Regions from separate parts of the Brevibacillus sp. SKDU10 genome, predicted to be linked through region 4. Evidence: riboswitches for the same ligand, from Rfam matches in the RefSeq annotation. Region 4 holds a riboswitch; each other region holds the start of a gene.
The links. Region 4 has a riboswitch for S-adenosylmethionine ahead of metK (methionine adenosyltransferase). Riboswitches for the same ligand answer to the same signal wherever they lie in the genome.
Positions count from the first base shown of each region.

Region 1: it holds a riboswitch for S-adenosylmethionine, as region 4 does, so the genes downstream of both, AYJ08_RS12235 (Na+/H+ antiporter NhaC family protein) here and metK (methionine adenosyltransferase) in region 4, are expected to answer to the same signal.
Region 2: it holds a riboswitch for S-adenosylmethionine, as region 4 does, so the genes downstream of both, AYJ08_RS16595 (homocysteine synthase) here and metK (methionine adenosyltransferase) in region 4, are expected to answer to the same signal.
Region 3: it holds a riboswitch for S-adenosylmethionine, as region 4 does, so the genes downstream of both, AYJ08_RS08825 (2,3-diketo-5-methylthiopentyl-1-phosphate enolase) here and metK (methionine adenosyltransferase) in region 4, are expected to answer to the same signal.

Region 1 is NZ_LSSO01000155.1:75,284-79,891, reverse strand. Features, by position in the region: gene AYJ08_RS12240 (ABC transporter substrate-binding protein) at 1-23, shown strand, start outside; gene AYJ08_RS12235 (Na+/H+ antiporter NhaC family protein) at 375-1,724, opposite strand; SAM riboswitch class I at 1,820-1,925, opposite strand; gene pepT (peptidase T) at 2,282-3,514, shown strand; gene AYJ08_RS12225 (AzlD domain-containing protein) at 3,614-3,946, opposite strand; gene AYJ08_RS12220 (AzlC family ABC transporter permease) at 3,943-4,608, opposite strand, start outside.
Region 2 is NZ_LSSO01000179.1:11,827-16,434, reverse strand. Features, by position in the region: partial or broken gene AYJ08_RS16610 (VOC family protein) at 1-224, shown strand, start outside; gene AYJ08_RS16600 (hypothetical protein) at 564-905, shown strand; gene AYJ08_RS16595 (homocysteine synthase) at 1,005-2,303, opposite strand; SAM riboswitch class I at 2,444-2,551, opposite strand; gene AYJ08_RS16590 (NCS2 family permease) at 3,025-4,314, shown strand; gene AYJ08_RS16585 (amino acid deaminase/aldolase) at 4,591-4,608, shown strand, end outside.
Region 3 is NZ_LSSO01000138.1:82,219-86,826, reverse strand. Features, by position in the region: gene AYJ08_RS08840 (GNAT family N-acetyltransferase) at 1-469, opposite strand, end outside; gene mtnK (S-methyl-5-thioribose kinase) at 592-1,818, opposite strand; gene AYJ08_RS08830 (DUF1722 domain-containing protein) at 1,843-2,505, opposite strand; SAM riboswitch class I at 2,516-2,639, opposite strand; SAM riboswitch class I at 2,864-2,993, shown strand; gene AYJ08_RS08825 (2,3-diketo-5-methylthiopentyl-1-phosphate enolase) at 3,081-4,295, shown strand; gene AYJ08_RS08820 (2-hydroxy-3-keto-5-methylthiopentenyl-1-phosphate phosphatase) at 4,292-4,608, shown strand, end outside.
Region 4 is NZ_LSSO01000013.1:63,444-68,051, forward strand. Features, by position in the region: gene AYJ08_RS01900 (sensor histidine kinase) at 1-114, opposite strand, end outside; gene AYJ08_RS01905 (polysaccharide deacetylase family protein) at 126-1,136, opposite strand; gene metK (methionine adenosyltransferase) at 1,299-2,504, opposite strand; SAM riboswitch class I at 2,635-2,755, opposite strand; gene AYJ08_RS01915 (S8 family peptidase) at 2,828-4,608, opposite strand, start outside.

The DNA.
Region 1 (4,608 bases), on a different contig from region 4:
TTGTTTTAAAAAAAAAGAACTAAAGAGTTTATTTCATTCAATGAAGCACGATAAAAATACGTGCGTAGAAAGTAAAGCTACCTTTCCTTTATGGAAGGTAGCTTTTTACGTTTCACTATGAAAGAACTGTTGTGAGAACAACAAGAATAAAGGAGGATAGTGACTCAAAAAAATATTGGTCTTGTTTAAGCGTAGATACATGAACGATTAGAGTGACAGCTAAGGATAAAAAATGATCAATAGAAAAGCAGTAGGTTAATACCTACCGCTTTTTTCATTCTACGTATTTCGTTTTCCTGACATTTATTATAGCGATATTCTGAAGTAAGTAGCATAACTCGTGTGAATTGCTAGTGATGCAAGGAGAATAACCACTAGGATGTCTTATATAGGGCTTCTTCTTTTTCATTCAGAGGTTTTATGATACTAGCTTTTTTGGCATTCGATGAAAAACGTGGAAAGTTAATCACGATTGACACGATGCCGCAAACAGCAACTAGCAGTGGATAAAAAGCAAATGGCAATAGTTCGATTGGTGAAAGCGAAGCAAATCCTGCTGCCGTTAACATTTGGGCTCCGTAAGGAATGATCCCTTGTACGCTGCACGAAAATAAATCTAGTAAGCTTGCAGATTTTCTTGGATCGATTTCATATTGATCTGAAATATTTTTAGCAAGCGGACCTGCGAAAATAATAGCGATTGTATTGTTAGCTGTACACATATTTGTCAGGCTCACAAGACCAGCAATACCAAATTCTGCGCCTTTTTTTGATCGAATATTACGCGTCAATACATGTAATAGATATTGAATCCCGCCATTATGTTGAATAATCTCAATCATTCCGCCAATGAGCATGGTTAGCAATACAAGCTCCATCATTCCACTAATCCCTAGCGTCACATTTTTGAAGAAAGTGGCAAGTGTGTAGCTTCCATCTAACATTCCGATGACACCTGATAAAACAGTTCCTCCCATTAGAACCACAAGTACATTCCAGCCTAGCAAGGCCGCAAGCAGCACTCCTGCATAAGGTAACACTTTGACCCAATTGAAGGTTCCAACTGTAATATTTGTATGACTTCCTAATGTAAGCACGATTAATAGGATGCATGTTAAAATGGCGGCTGGTAATACAATTAAAAAGTTGGTTTTGAATTTATCTTTCATTTCTGTTCCTTGCGTGCGTACCGCGGCAATTGTCGTATCAGAAATAAATGATAAATTATCTCCGAACATAGCTCCTCCGACAACAGTAGCCATTGTGAATGCAACAGAGATATCAGTTTGTTGGCTGATTCCTACGGCAATTGGAGCTAATGCAGCAATAGTGCCCATGGATGTCCCCATTGCGAGTGAAATAAATGATCCGATTACAAATAAACCAACAACTAGAAGACCCTGAGGCAAAACGGAAAGGGCTAGGTTTACGGTAGCTTCAACACTGCCCATTCCTTTAGCTGTTTGAGAAAACGCACCAGCTAACACAAAGATTAATAACATAATAACGATATTTGGATTGCCTGCTCCTTTAGCAAATCGTTCTACCTTTGTGGTAAAGCTATCTTTTCGGTTCATTACTAATGCAACCGTACTCGCGATCAAAATAGCAACAATGATTGGCAGCTGATAAAAATCTCCAGTAATAATTCCAGAGCCAATAAATAGTGCTAAAAATATACCAAGCGGCAATAAAGCCAACGCACTTCCTTTTGTCTGATTCATCAATAACACCCTCTCTATTTCTAAACTTTTTCTGAGAAAAAATGAAGAAGACCTCTTCTTGTGAGAAGAGGTCTTATATGGGATAAGAATCACTCTTCTCATCTTTCAAGCACATGCTTGCTGGATTTGGCACAGCACTCTAAATACGAGTCCGCTGCCGAGGCATCAAAGGGCCAGTCCCTCCGCCTCTCTTGATAAGAAGGTTTCATATTTTATTCTCGGTTGCTTAAGCTTTTTTTACTTTACTCTTTTCTGAGAAAAATGTCAAATATTTTTTAGTAAAACTTAAATTATGCCGAGGATACTACTGCCTAGCTCCATTTTTTCATCATATAGATTCTTCAGTAATTGTTTCCCTTCAGCTTTTATTTTGGAATGTAAATTGCCTTAAAACACAAGATAGAAGACTACTCCGCATATAGGAATGCTTGTATTGTAGGTAATCCGGTAATCCTCCCATTCCAGTTGATAGGTTAGCAATAGGAGTACCAAATGGAAATATCGCCCATCAAGCGGTATAATAAAAAAAGATGTAATGAAAAAGGGAGTGAATTTGAGTGAAGCAGGATATCATAGAGCGTTTTACAAGATATGTAAAGATTGATACACAATCCAATGCCCAGAGCCAGACAGTTCCGTCTACACCAGGTCAGCTAGAGCTGGGTAAATTGCTAGTTGAAGAACTAAAGGCGATGGGACTTTCAGAGGTTGCGATGGATGCAAATGGATATGTCATGGCGACACTCCCTGCAAATACGGATAAGCAAGTTCCCGTAATCGGCTTTTTATCCCATCTAGATACTGCCACGGATTTTACAGGCAAAAATGTTAATCCGCAGGTTCACGAAAATTTTGACGGTAAAGCCATTACGCTACATAAAGAACTGGGCGTTGTTTTATCACCGGAATTATTCCCAGAGCTACCGTCCTACAAGGGTCACACATTGATTACGACCGATGGGACAACCTTGCTTGGAGCAGATGATAAAGCGGGTATTACTGAAATTATGACCGCCATGGATTATTTGCTAAAGCATCCGGAAATTAAACATGGGAAAATTAGGGTGGCATTCACTCCTGACGAAGAAATCAGTAGAGGGCCGGCTCATTTTGATGTGGCAGCTTTTGGTGCGAAATTTGCGTACACAATGGACGGAGGGCCGCTAGGTGGCTTGGAGTATGAAAGCTTTAACGCCGCAGAGCTCAAGCTTACTTTTAGGGGAGTTAGCACGCATCCTGGAACAGCCAAAAATAAAATGCTAAACGCTAGTAAGCTAGCAATGGAATTCCATGCACAACTTCCTGAAGAAGAGGCGCCAGAGTACACAGAGGGCTATGAGGGCTTTTACCATCTTAGCTCAATAAACGGTGATGTCGAACAAAGTAAATCTCAATACATTATTAGAGATTTTGATAAAGATCATTTTAATGCCAAAAAAGAGAAAGTAACAAGCATCGTGAAAAAGATGCAGGAGAAATACGGCGAAGAAAATATCAGCTTTGAACTCAATGATCAATACTACAACATGCGCGATAAAATTGAACCGGTTAAGGAAGTTGTTGACATTGCCTATGAAGCGATGAAAAACCTCAATATCGAGCCGGTAATCAACCCGATCCGAGGTGGTACGGATGGCTCTCAATTATCATATATGGGTCTGCCAACGCCAAATATTTTTACTGGTGGGGAAAATTATCACGGTAAATTCGAATATGTTTCTGTAGATAATATGGAAAAAGCTGTTCATGTTATTATCGAGATAGCTCGGTTGTTTGAAGAAAAAGCATGATGATAGCAAGCTAAAAAGAAATCAAATCCCCTTGGAGTCAACAATTATGAAGTTCATGCACGCATGGCTTCGTTATTGTTGAGCAAAGGGGATTTTGTTTTATAAATATGTACTACATAATCTTAGTAATCCCATCAAAATAACGCCGAAAATGACAGTAATGGCAAGGCTTTTCGTCCGCAAAGCTAATAATAGAGTCGGAACAATCGCCATGAGTGTTAGCCAATTCACTCCGATTGAATCACTGCTTTTATCAATGACACTCTCCACAACGAGGGCTGTGAGAATACAAATAGGTATAAAAGAAAGCCATTTAAGTACAGGGGCAGGCAATTGTAAGTTACGAACCACTAAAAATGGCAGAATACGCGGAATTACTGTTACAAATGTACAACCGAGTATGAGAAGAAGAATGGATAGATTAAGGCTCATTTATCTGTCACCACCCCAATAGTAGCTACAATAACCGTCGCTAAAATTACTGCAACGTGTGAAGGGACCAGAAAGGATAAAACCAGCATAGCTATGATCATATATACAACAAGACTGAGAGAATGCTTGAGCTTTGAAGGCTCCATAGATTGCAATTGCAGGACAAGCAAGGCTACAAACATTGCTGTTAAAGCAAAATCCAACCCAAATACCATTGGATTCGTAATCCATTTCCCAAGAATAGCTCCTAGCATACACGATAAGATCCAAATGATATAAGCGGTAAGATTTAGACCATTCATCCAGCGATCGTTTATCTGCTCTCCCTTTGTAATCTTATTGATAGCAACACCGAAGGATTCATCTGTAACCAGTGCGCCAATTCCGATGTTTTTTAATAAAGAATATTTGGTGAAAGAGGGAGCCAGAGTTGCGCTTAATAAAAAGTTGCGTAGGTTTACAATAAAAGTAGTTACAATAATGGCTGAGTAGGGACTATTCGCTGCTAGTAGGGCACAAATGATAAATTGAGCTGACCCGGCATATACCAAAGCCGATAATAAAGTAATTTCTAAAATGCTCAAGTGAGAAGAGACACCAATTACTCCAGCTGCTAGTCCAATACTAATGTAGCCCAATAAGGTAGGGATACAATCCTTAAC
Region 2 (4,608 bases), on a different contig from region 4:
TGGGGTTTGGAGAAGGCCATGCAGAATTAGTTTTGAAAAATAACCCTGAATTACATTTCATAGAGCCAGAGATTTTTGTAGAAGATGTCACTGCATTCTATGAACAGTGGAAAGACGATCCTTCCATTTAGTGGATTCGTCCGGCATTTTCCAATTCATTAGGTGGTCATGTAGCTATTATAGAGGCGCCGGATGGTAATGTGTTTGTCTTAATCGGGAAGTAGCCTGATAAATATGATACAATGGGAGGAATGTAACTTTTATTGATCATAAAAACATGGGGGGAGAGAGTGATTGAACTTTATTGGAAAACACTCGCTAAATCTATTGCTGCTGATTGTCGGGCCTACATTTTTCCTGAATCTATTTATTAAGGAAAGCACTGCAAAAAATATCATTAGTGTCGTTAGTTTCCTTCTAGTGTTGCTTGTTGTTATTTGTGGAAGAAGATATCAGAGGAAGAATTCAGAATAAAAGAAAAGATGTGATAAACTTCTTCCTTCTCGGTTCTTATGTGTGACCTTTCTACATACATTGTTGTCAGAACGAAAGGAGAGGGGCACATGGAAGCTACAATTGCTCGGTATTTTGCGATCAAACAACAGCAAAAAGAGCTAGAAGAGGAACTGGCAGAGCTACGTCGGATTCTGTTGGCTGTTTATACAGAACCGTGTGAGATTGAGATTGGAGACTACCGTCTGAAAATTAGTCAGCAAGAGAAGAAAGAGTTTAATGAGGAACACCTGCTTAAAGCCGTAGAAGATCCGCAAATATGGAGGCTGATGTCCAAGGTGGATGTGGCAAAAATAAACAGCCTACTTAAGCTAGGTGTCATAAAAGAAGAAACACTCGCAGATACGTACACGGTGAAACAGACCTCATATGTTCAGGTATCTAAAAAGTAAGCGATGATCCAAAAGTCAAATTTTCATCTTACATATAGAAAAAGGCGTGCGACTGGCAACAGTGAAGCACGCCTTTTTACATCCTACACGATTATCAGCTTACACTTGTACAGCTTCCACAGCTTTTTGAACAGCCTGCTCTAAATCCTGCAAAATATCATCAATTGCCTCTGTACCTACGGAAAGACGAATCATCCCAGGGGTCACCCCGGCCTTAGCTTGTTCTTCTGGGGTAAGTTGGAGATGAGTAGTACTAGCCGGATGTATGATCAACGACTTGGAGTCTCCTACATTAGCCAAATGAGAGAACAATTGAACAGATTCAATTACTTTTTTGCCAGCTTCTACTCCGCCTTTGATTCCAAAAGTCAACAAAGCCCCATGACCATCTGGTAAATAGCGCTGACTAAGTTCGTAGGTAGGCGAGCTAGCAAGCCCTGGATAACTCACCCACTCTACATCGTTGTGTTGTTCTAAATATTGAGCGACAGCAAGTGCATTTTGACTATGCCGTTCCATCCGCAGGTGGAGAGTTTCTAGGCCTTGTAAGAATAAAAAGGAGTTAAAAGGAGATAAGGTAGCTCCTACATCTCGCTGTAGCTGCACACGAGCTTTTACGATATAAGCAGCATTGCCAACCGCCTCTGTATATACAATTCCATTGTAGGTAGGGTCTGGAGTGGAGAGGCCAGGGAACTTGCCGTTACTCCAATCGAAATGACCGGAGTCTACGATAATTCCCCCGATAGATGTGCCGTGACCGCCAATAAATTTGGTAGCAGAATGGATAACGATATCTGCCCCGTGTTCAATCGGCCGGCACAAAATAGGGGAGGCAAAGGTATTATCCACAAGGAGCGGTAATCCATATTCATGAGCTATGGTAGCAATAGCATTTAGATCGGCAACCTGCATTTGGGGATTTCCGATCGTTTCGCAGAAAATAGCCTTGGTTTTGTCCGTAATCTTTGAACGGAAATTGTCTGGATTGGATTGGTCAACAAAATGAACTGTAATTCCGAGCTTTGCAAAGGTATGGGCAAATAAATTGTAGGTTCCCCCATATAAACTGCTCGAGGAGATGATTTCATCACCGGCTTGTGCAATATTTAATAAGGCAAATGTAATGGCGGCTTGACCAGATGCAGTTGCAAGCGCCCCAATACCGCCTTCTAGAAGGGCAACACGTTTCTCAAATACATCCTGGGTTGGATTCATGATGCGGGTATAAATGTTCCCAGGCTCCTGTAACGCGAATAGATTGGCTGCATGGCTGGTGTCACGAAATTCATAGGAGGATGTTTGATAGATGGGAACGGCAAGAGCGCCGGTAGTTGGGTCTGCCACTTGACCTCCGTGAAGGGCTAATGTTTCTCTTTTCCAATTGAGGTTTGACATAAAAAAACCACTCCTTTTCCATGTAAAGTAAGGTGATTCTCTTGGTTTCAATGGTTGGCCCAGTAGAGAGGGAAGACAGGCTTCTCATAGCAAAAAGCCCTCCTCTGAGTAGAGGAAGGCTGCGTTACTAATTTCGCATACATTCATCTCTCAGAACCTTTCGGATTCTGCAGGATTTAGCACCAAGAACGCTATGTTCCGGTTGCCGGGCTTCGTCGGGCCAGTCCCTCCACCACTCTTGATGAAAATGAAAGTTTGTTCTATTGTAAGAAGCTTGAAGGGATAAGTCAATAAGATTTTGTACATTCTGAAAAAAGGTGGAATAAAATTCAGTGTTCGTTTTGGGAAGCCTTGAAATCATCTTGTTTTATCTGGATTAAACTTCTAAAAATTTAACTACATATCGACAGCAAAACAGATTTATTTGCAGGATACATGAAGTGAATAATCATGAATAAAAATACAAATAAGTATAATTATACATAATGAGCTGCATAACTTGTATAGTAGCTTGCTTTTTGGAGGGTAATATAGAGTTAGCTGGAAACATGAAAACCTACATACAAGCATCACTCCCTTTTTTGTTCACATTTTTACATTTCCCTATTTACTCTTTTTCGTTCTTTTTGCTACTATAGGGAAAGGTGTCTTGCCCCAATTTTTGGGGTGAATTGGCACGGGTGGGCCGAGGGGTTGTTTTGTTTAAAGAAGGGAACCGATATTGTACTCATTTTTTCGTAAAAGATTTGATGTAAAAGGTCATCAAACAACGGTTCGCAATGAAATTTTGGCTGGTTTAACCACGTTTTTCACCGCTGTCTACATCATTGCCGTGAATTCAATGATCTTATCGGATGCAGGTATACCATTGGAAGCAGGTATTGTTGCCACGATCATTATCTCCTTCATAGGATGCTTGATCATGGGTTTTTGGGCGAATGCTCCTGTAGCACTTGTTCCTGGTATGGGCATTAATGCGTTTTTCTCCTATACGATTGTTAAATCTATGGGATTGTCATGGGAGAGCGCTTTGGCAGTTGTATTCATGTCAGGTGTTTTATTTATCGTGATTGCTTTTACACCAGTTGCCAAAATCTTAGCGAAAAGCATTCCACTGTCTCTAAAAGAAGGAATGACGGTTGGAATTGGGTTGTTTCTTACCTTTATTGGTTTGCAAAAAGGCGGCTTAATCGTGCCTAATCCATCTACATTTATTGCTTTAGGTGATCTGGGCGATACGAAGGTAGTATTGGGATTGGTCAGCTTAGTAATTGCCGTCGTGCTATTTTTACGCAATGTAAAAGGTAGCTTTTTAATCAGTATTATTGTTAATACGCTGATTGCTATTGCCCTTGGTACGGTAGGTGGTACTAGTCAGGGAAGTGATTTCTCGTTCTCAACGTACCTCACTATCTTTGGAGCATTTTCGTTTGACGGCATAGTTACTGCTGGATTTTGGCTGGCTGTGTTTCCGCTAACCATGGTGATTGTTTTTGAAAATATGGGGCTTTTGCACAGCATGGTTCCAGAAAGCAAATTTGCTCGTACTTTTCAAGCAAACTCCATTTCAGCTATGCTTTCTGGATTGTTTGGTACGAGTCCAACTGTGTCTTCAGCGGAAAGTTCTGCAGGAATTGCCGCTGGCGGGAAAACAGGGATTACAGCAATTACGGTAGGAATTCTGTTCTTGATCTCGATCTTTTGCATTCCTGTCATTCGTTACGTGCCGGATACAGCGATTGCTCCCATCTTAATTCTGGTTGGTAGCCTAATGATGCAAAGTGTGAGTCAGATCAAGTTCACCGACATGTCAGAAGGCTTGCCGGCGTTCTTGATCATTGTGCTGATTCCCTTTACAGCGAGTATTGCAGATGGAATTGCTTTCGGATTTATGGCGTATCCAATTGTTAAACTGGCGATGGGCAGACGTAAAGAAATTCCCTTGCCGCTTTTAATCATTTCGTTTATGTTTTTCCTATATTTTGTGTTGCTGGCATTGCAGCTTCATTAAGGTAAAAGGCAGCCATTTTCTCTTTTGAGAGGATGGCTGCTTTTTTGTATACGGGCATGAGAAGTATGAATGCAGGAATGCAGGATGGATAATTGAACGGCTAGTAACTCTAGATGGAGCAAGCATTTTTCTTTTTTTACTAGTTTTAGAAGCTTGTGTGACTGAATATATTGAAGAGAAATATATCCCAATCTATGAAACAGTAAAGAAGGTGAGATTCTGTACAAGACGACGAGCAGATATCGCTATTACAGAGAAGCTTTCGCGAACCTATCTATGCCGTTTGCCTATATT
Region 3 (4,608 bases), on a different contig from region 4:
TAATAATTCCTTCTAATTGAAACCCTAGCCGCTCCGGGATAGCACGGCTTTTCTCATTTTGTACAGCGGCTGCAATTTCTACCCGATGTAAATTCCACTTCCCAAAAACCAAGTAATCAACATATGCCTCGACTGCTTGGGTCATGATGCCCTTCCCCTGAAATTCAGCCCCCAGCCAGTAGCCAATTACCGTTTTACGATGATTCCATTCGATAAAATTGGCGGCAACTCTTCCTGCAAGTTGGCCTCGATACCAAATCGAATAGTGAGTTCCCTGCATATTTGCTGCCTGTTGAATCGCAATACGGATATTATTTTCCGAATCCTCTACATCTCGCACATTATCTAGCCACGGCAAAAACTCCCGTAAATAATCTCGGTTTTTTTCTATTAAAGCAAAGGTGACTGCTGCATCCTCAATGCGAACTTCCTTTAGCTCCAAATCAGGTGATATGACGATATTTTTCATGCTTCTCCCCCTTTTTTTGGCCTTTTTTGATGCAATAGATTGAACAATAATTCTCTAAAAAACAAAAATCACCTGCTTGCCCTGTTTAGTAGGACAGCAGATGATTCTGTTTGATTGCCACTTTACTTTTGTAGGACCTGCTCCCGTTCAACGGTAATCTCTCGCACGATCGCCGTGATATCTGTGATTTCTGCAAAATGCTTACGATTGAGAATGAAGGATTGGCCGATCTCTAATGCAAGTCTTTCGGCTTCTGCTCGAAGCTCCTCTTGTTCAATTCTATTTAAATCAGCTACACCTGCCAGTCCAATCACGCGTCTTAGGATTTTGCACCCAGCATATCCTGCCGTATCCTGTAAGACCTGAGATACATAATCCTGCCAAAAATCAGGAACATGCGCACTACGCTCCTCCGCTTTTTTATGCCACAGACGAACGAATTGCGATACAAACTCATTCCAGACGTTTTCTATTGTATCCAATAAATAAAAACGATACTTCTCCCGTTTCTCTATGTCCGCTTGGAGACCGTGCTGACCTGCATAATTTAAGACAAGATTAGCTATTACAGCCCCGATGTCAAAACCTATTGGTCCATAAAAAGCGAACTCGGGATCAATCACCTTTGTACTTGTTTGGGTGACAAAAATACTACCTGTATGCAGATCACCATGCAACAAAGCTTCTGCTCGTGTCAAAAAGTCGTATTTTAGCTTAGCAATCTCTCGACGTAATGCGTGATTTCCCCATATTGCTTCTACGTCTTGGCGGATAAGCGGATTAAAATTGTTGGTCTCATGGTCTTCATAAGGATCAGTAAATACAAGGTCTTCCGTAATTTTACATAGCTCTGGATTAATGAACCTGCTCACATTAGCCTTTTTAGCAAAAGGATTCATTCCAAGATCAGAGGTAAAAAATAAGGTATGAGCCAGAAAAGTTCCAATATGTTTAGCGAAATGCGGGTATATCTCTCCTTCAATAAGGCCTGTACGAAGCAGCTTATGATCACCTGCATCCTCCATAATCGTCAAAGCCAGCTCCGAATTGTGATGGTATACCTCAGGTACTAAATCCCCTACCAGCTCTCGCTGAATTTTGAGCGCCTCTGCTTCAATCCGAGATCGGTCCAGCGTTAACGGCCATGATTCGCCAACCACGCGGGCATAAGGCAAAGCCTGCTTCACAATGACACTTTTACCGGTCGCTTCATCCGTTATTCTAAAAACCAAATTTAAATTGCCATCACCAATTTCTCGGCTAACAAGAGACGCATCTTGTGTAAAAATCGTTCCCTGATTCTGTACGTATAAAATGGACTCTTGAACCGATAACGCTTGATACCCCATATCTTTTCCTCTCCTTTTCCCACTCTAGTATCGGTTGATGTATTGATCGTAATGTGCCAGGGGATGGACGATTCCTCCTAGATTGGCTAATAAGCGATACTTGGTTAATAGATTAACTTGATACACGCCGACTCGCTCCCAAACTTCCCATGGCTCAAGAATCTTCCACTGCCCCAAATCCTTTGCAATAAAAAAATCCTTGCCGCGAAACCGAATCCATGCATGACTGCTAGGAGCCTCCGGTGAAAATATGCGAGACCGCGACAAATAATCATCACCATATTCCATAGCAAGCAAGAACAATATACGATGGGCTTCCTCCCAGTTCCTTTGCAATAAGACATGCCAGGAGCCGCTTTCTTGCTCCGTAAGTTTTCCGCGCAGATGACCGAATGCATGACTCAAGGCATTACAGGCATTGCCTGAATCAATAGGCTGTTTTCGCATCTTCTGAAATTCATGTAATAACTGTTCTGCAAATATACTCCAATCGCGCTCTCCTGTTTCGCGAGACGTTTTTACTTGATCCCGAAATGCTTGTGATATTTGCTTATATTTTTGGTAACACCTCATCATGACCCAATACTTATGCTCTGCCCATATCTGTTCACACCATGCTTTGCTTACCAAAGAAAAAGAAAACCTCTTTTCCGAAGAAAAGAGGTCGTTTTGACATGCCATATTCATAAAACGTTCCCCCTTATCTACCAGAATTTTAAATGTCTCTGCAGGAATTAGCACCGTGCACATGCCAGGTTAGCGGCTATGTGTCGGTTGCTGGGTTTCATCGGGCCAGTCCCTCCACCGTCTCTGGATAAGGTATCCATAAGTATATGTAATTGTAGGTGAACACAGGTTCCTATCCTGCGTAGCTAAAGCCTCATAAATGAATCGTTAGTAGAAATATACACAGGTAAGCCAGTTATGTCAAACAATTTAATCAACTCAGTTTTTATTTATAAAAAGGGTTGACGCATGTTACAAAAAGGGATAAGATGATCTCCAAGAAACAGCTTCTATTTTGACAATTACAACAATTACCTAGCTCTTATTGAGAGAAGGCGGAGGGACTGGCCCTATGATGCCCGGCAACCCTCGCATCGGGATAAACGATGCGAAACGGTGCTAAATCCTACACATAATCGTGCTGTACTGATTTATGTGAGAGATAAGAGAAGAAGATGATCTGTCTATCGGACGCCTCCTTCTCTTGAAGGGGGCGTTTTTAGTTGATAAATTCTCTACCTACAAGGAGGTCATCCATGAGTACAGATCGAATCCTCGTAACCTATTTAACCCAAGCAAAGGATTTACAAAAAAAAGCGGAAGGCATTGCAGTTGGTATGACAGTAGGCTCATGGACGGACCTTCCTCTGGCAAAGCAGGAGCAGCTGCGCCCCTATTTAGGTGAAGTAGCAGATGTATCTCCTCTTGAATCCACCTCATCAGGTGAAACACGAGGTTATATCACGATCAGTTATCCAACAATATGCTTTACACAGGATATCCCTTCTCTTCTTACAGGGATATTCGGCAAACTATCAATGGACGGAAAAATCAAGCTGGTAGACATTCAGCTTCCTCCTTCTTTTTTACAAGGCTTTCAGGGTCCAAAATTCGGCATAAAAGGAATACGGGAAATAACCGGTGTGCATGATCGTCCTTTATTAATGAGTATTTTTAAGTCATGCACAGGTTTGTCACTAGAGGAACTAGAAGTGCAGTTTCGTGCCCAAGCAGAAGGCGGCCTTGATTTGATTAAGGATGACGAAATTTTCTTTGCTGATGATAAAGCTCCATTTATCCAACGCATCAGACGCTTCAAAGCCATCTCAGATGAAATTGCAGCACAAACCGGTAAGCCTGTCTTGTATGCCGCTAACCTTACAGGACCTAGCTCACAGCTTATTGAACGGGCGAAGCAAGCTGTCGATGCAGGTGCTTCCTGCCTTTTGTTTAATGCACTTGCTTTTGGCTTCGATCTCCTGCAACGTCTAGCAGAAGATCCAGACATTCAAGTGCCAATCATGGCACATCCCGCACTCGCTGGCGCCTATTATCCTAGTCCTGATTACGGCATAGCCGCTCCGCTCCTGCTCGGTAATCTATTGCGTTTAGCCGGGGCTGATTTAGTGTTATTCCCTTCTCCATACGGAAATGTGGCACTAGATAAGAGCGAGGCTAATCAGCTAGCTAATCATTTAGTTGAGGAATACGGTACCTTGCAATCTGCCTTCCCTGTTCCATCAGCGGGTATTCATCCCGGATTGGTTCCACAACTGTACGCCGACTTTGGCCTAGATCAGGTTGTTAACGCAGGCGGCGGCATTCATGGACACCCACTCGGAGCAACAGCAGGCGGTCGAGCGTTCCGTGCCGCTATTGATGCATCCGTGAATGGAATCAGTCTTGCAGCAGCAGCTTCCGACTCTAATGAACTGCGACTTGCGCTAGAAAAATGGGGAGGTTCTGCATGACAAAACAGCTAGTGCTTTTTTGCGATTTCGATGGAACGATTACGGAAAAAGACAATATCGTGGCAATCATGCGCCACTTTCATCCCCCGGGCTGGGAAGAGTTAACCGAACAAATTTTGACGCAACAAATATCCATTAGAGAAGGCGTAGGAAAGCTTTTTTCCCTGCTTCCCTCTTCACTCGAGCATGAAATCACTCAATTTGCTGTAGAGAATGCCCGCATCCGCCCTGGTTTTGCAGAGTTTGTGGATTATTGCCGGCAAGAAAACGTGACTCTGCTCATTACAAGCGGAGGTATAGATTTTTTTGTTCA
Region 4 (4,608 bases):
TTCCGAACGAGCACCTTCTGCTATCTGAAATATTTGCTCTTTGCTCATTTCAACCGTTCGAATCGTTTTTTTTATGACCCCATCTAGAAGGCTGATATCAATGCCTTTATCCATGGGTTTCCCCCTTATTCTTCCATTTTTACTTTAGTAAATAGTTCAAGGAGCTGGGGTGCACCTACCTTGCGTATTCCTACATCAAATCTCGGGATGGAATACGGATCTTCATTTGGCTTCACAACGTCTCTTCTAGATGTAAAGACATACTGATATCCTGCTTCCTTTGCCGAGTCAATCACAATCTTGCTTTTATAGCCTTGGGGTAAGGAGAGAGAGGCTATAGGCTTTTTCACAAGTTGCTCTAAGCCTATTTTCGACATCTTAAAATCAACAAATAAACGACTTCGGTACTCTTCCTCATTCTCTGCACGTTGGAATTCTTCTAGATATACAGGCTCCGTTCCCGCTTTCTGTACTCCCCACTCATCCAGCTCTTTATGTTCATGTAAACTGAATGTGTGCGAGCCAATATCAACTAAGCCGGAAGCCAGCATTTCGTCAATTTGTTGATAAGCTAAAGGAACGGTCATATTTTCTCGCTTTCGATCCATGGTATCTCTCAATCTACCTGCAATTACAAAAGCTGCAGATGGATACCCATATTCGGAAAGCAACGGATATGCTTGTGTGTAATAACTTTCATAGCCGTCATCAAACGTAAATAAAACTGCATTCTCCTTGGCAGTTACGCCTGTTTGCATAAAAGTGAAAAACTCTCTTAGGCTAATAGGATGAAAGTTATGTTCCTTTATAAATTGTAAATGCTCACCAAACTGCTCTGGTGTTATTACAAATGGCTTATTACTGTCACGATCAATGTGATGATAATTCAAGATGACAACCTTGTCTTTATACCATCTCTCGTTTGATATCTTTTCCTCTGGTTTACTATTTCTAGAAGGAATTTGCTCTACGTCTGACCCTTTAGGTTCTAATGAATGAGACGTATGATCCCCCGTCTTTTGTTGCACATAATCCGTATTTTCTACCCCTACATTCTCTGGTCTAAACCAATACACAAGGATAGAAAACAGCAGAAGAAGAAGGAAAAAGACGAGAAAGAAAGGTTTTTTCTTCATGATGCGCCCATGTTCCTTTCGATCTTATTATAGTGCTTTTCGACAAAGATTTACAGAATCCTCTACGTAGTCTACCCCATTGAAGTTGTACTTGCCTAGCCTTTTTCGCAATTTTCATAAGAAAAAAGAAGCCCAGGAAAATCCTAGGCTTCTCTGTATTTTTTACAGGTTAGCAGCGTCTTTTTTCAGATCTTCTGCTTTATCTGTACGCTCCCATGGTACATTCAGATCATTACGTCCGAAATGACCATATGCTGCGGTTTGTTTATAGATCGGACGACGTAGGTCTAATTGCTTAATAATGCCTGCTGGGCGCAAATCAAAGTGCTTGCGAACCAATGCTACCAAATCAGATTCAGCAATTTTTCCTGTTCCAAATGTGTTTACAGCGATAGATACCGGTTGAGCTACCCCGATTGCATAAGCTACCTGTACTTCGCAATGTTCAGCAAGACCTGCAGCTACAATGTTTTTGGCTACATAGCGAGCTGCATAAGCACCAGAACGGTCTACTTTTGTAGGATCCTTACCGGAGAATGCACCACCGCCATGGCGAGCATAACCGCCATACGTATCTACGATGATTTTACGGCCAGTCAAACCAGCATCCCCTTGAGGACCACCGATAACGAAACGTCCAGTTGGGTTAATGAAGTATTTGGTTTGATCGTCTAATAGGTTTGTAGGAACGATCGGTTTAATTACTTGCTCCATTAGATCCTTTTTAATCTGATCTAGTTCTACTTCTGGAGCATGTTGAGTAGAAATAACAATTGTATCGATGCGAACTGGCTTATCGCCATCGTATTCAACAGTTACTTGAGTTTTACCATCTGGACGAAGGTATTCAAGCGTACCATTTTTACGCACTTCTGTCAGACGACGCGCCAACTGGTGAGCCATGCTGATTGGAAGAGGCATTAATTCTGGAGTTTCGTTGCAAGCATAACCAAACATTAGCCCCTGGTCACCTGCACCGATTGCTTCGATTTCAGCATCAGTCATGCTACCTTCACGTGCTTCCAACGCCTGGTCAACACCTAGTGCGATATCTGCTGATTGCTCGCCGATTGCAGTAATAACACCGCATGTATCTGCATCAAAACCATATTTTGCTCGATCGTAACCAATTTCACGAATCGTATCTCTTACTAGCTTTTGGATATCTACATACGTAGAAGTTGTGATTTCACCTGCCACAAGTACTAATCCGGTGGTAACAGATGTCTCGCATGCTACACGAGCATTCGGATCTTTCGATAAGATCGCATCAAGAATAGAATCAGAAACTTGGTCACAAATCTTGTCTGGATGTCCTTCAGTAACGGACTCAGATGTAAACAAGCGACGTCCTTTTTGCAATTCCATACTTAAAAACCTCCTTCAACTGGAAACATGATATATAGTATGTTTGCCGAGCCAGGTTTCCATCACGACAAAAAGAAAAACCTTTCCCTCCGCTGAGGAAAAGGTTGCTTTTCTAATGCGTTCCTTAACCCTCTTATCGGCCAGAGTGAGTCTAACTATTTAGATAGTTATCCTTTCTCTGCTGGTTAGCACCGCTCAAAACGGTTGCCGGGCTTCATTGGGCCAGTCCCTCCGCCTACTCTGGATAAGAGTAATATCCATGATTTATAGAATAATCTTTTTTTAGAAGGGTGTCAATGTACTTTTGTAAAAAACCCGGTATTTTACAATTGGAAAGATTTAGCTAATACAGTGACCATTTCTCCGCGTTTCACAGGACGATCTGGCTTAAAGGTTCCATCCTGATAACCATGCAACCAGCCATAGTGTGAAAGTGTTTCGATTGCAGCCACCGCCCAATGTGAATGAGGCACATCACGATAAGAAGTACTGGACGATCTTGACACGTTTATTTTTTTAGCACGCGCAATCATCAAAGCCATTTCTGCTCGATTAACAGGTCGATCCGGTTCAATTTTTCCATTGAATCCGCTCATAATCCCCAACTGAGAAGCCTGTAACAAGCTCTCATACGCCCAATGCTTTTTATCTAAATCCTTATAGGTATTAATACCTATTTTACCAGTTGGAAGCTTTTTGGCCTTCATCGAGCGAAGGAGCATGTCTGCGAATTCAGCTCGTGTCATATTAGCATCTGGACGGAAGCTATACGTATTAGGTATGGTAATGACTCCACGTTGAGTTAAACGCCCTATATCATTTCTAGCCCAATGCCCATGTATGTCTCGAAAGCCGCCATACATTTCCTGACGATTTAATGTAAATCGATACGCATCATAGCGGAATGGCGTAGTACTGGTCAACTTTATATAGTATGTCCCTGCTGCTAATTTTTTTTCAAAGACAATGCTATTATCTTGTCCAAAAACCTTTTCAGCTCGAATTGCATATTTCATATCGCGACTATCATAAATACTCATCATGATCTTTACCTGTGGCGGTACATAAGGTGCCCGAATGGTAACATACGTTTCTTTTGGAATCGAAAACGTAAACCAATCGTTATCTGCTTCTGAAGGAATTGTGCCTGTAATCAGACTGTTATTCCCTAGTTTTGTAGCTAAACGATAGGTATCGTTTGGTTCGTTTGGATCTTTTCGTTCAGGCATATAATTGAGCTGAAAAAAGTACTCGCCGCTCACAGCAGCAGGATAGCTGTTCTGAATTTGGAACAAATAGCGACCTGGCGTGACGTTCATCTCTAAGCTTTTTAAAGGATCAGTGACTGAGCTGCTATCAAGGGAAATTCCGCCAGATGTCTTATCGCGTTCTTTACGCACCTTAATTTGCGGGTCTAATCGTAGAGTATCTGTATCCACTCGCAGATAAAGCTTGCCTGGATCACGCACAAAATAGGAAAACCAATCAACATCCTGTGCTGTATGAAAATTCCCCTTGATCTCAATATTATTACCCGGCGGCAGGGGGCGGACTTGATCAATACTATTATTTGGCTCATATCGATCAGGTGCAATGGAAAAACGATTGGTAATGGTATAGCGTAAAGTGCTAGATACCGCAGACCGCTGGAAGTGAATGTGAACCTTGCCCGGCTTCACTGCAATTGTTGCATTTGCTTTATTACCAAGATAATACGTATCTTGAGGCTTTCCATCCTGATAAACGCTAGCTGCCAATGGAGCCAGCGTATCCACCGAAACATCTGCTTTTAATTCTAAGGTTCCCTCATAAGGAATATCCGTGTAAAACCAATCGCTCTTATCTTTATCGCTCAGAGTGCCGCGAATCTGACTTTCCATGGGGAATGCGGCTGCTGTACGCTGTGTATTGTTTGGCTCATTTATATCATCAGGCAGTCTACTCATTACTGCCTTCTGAACATTTAAAAGTCCATATCCTGTCCGCCTGTCCCATCTAACTCCATGTAATTTCGTTGCTGAATGGTACAGAAGCTGGCGTACTTCCAACGGTTTCATATTTGGGTTCCTAGCAAGAATCAGCGCCGCCGCACCAGCTACCTGAG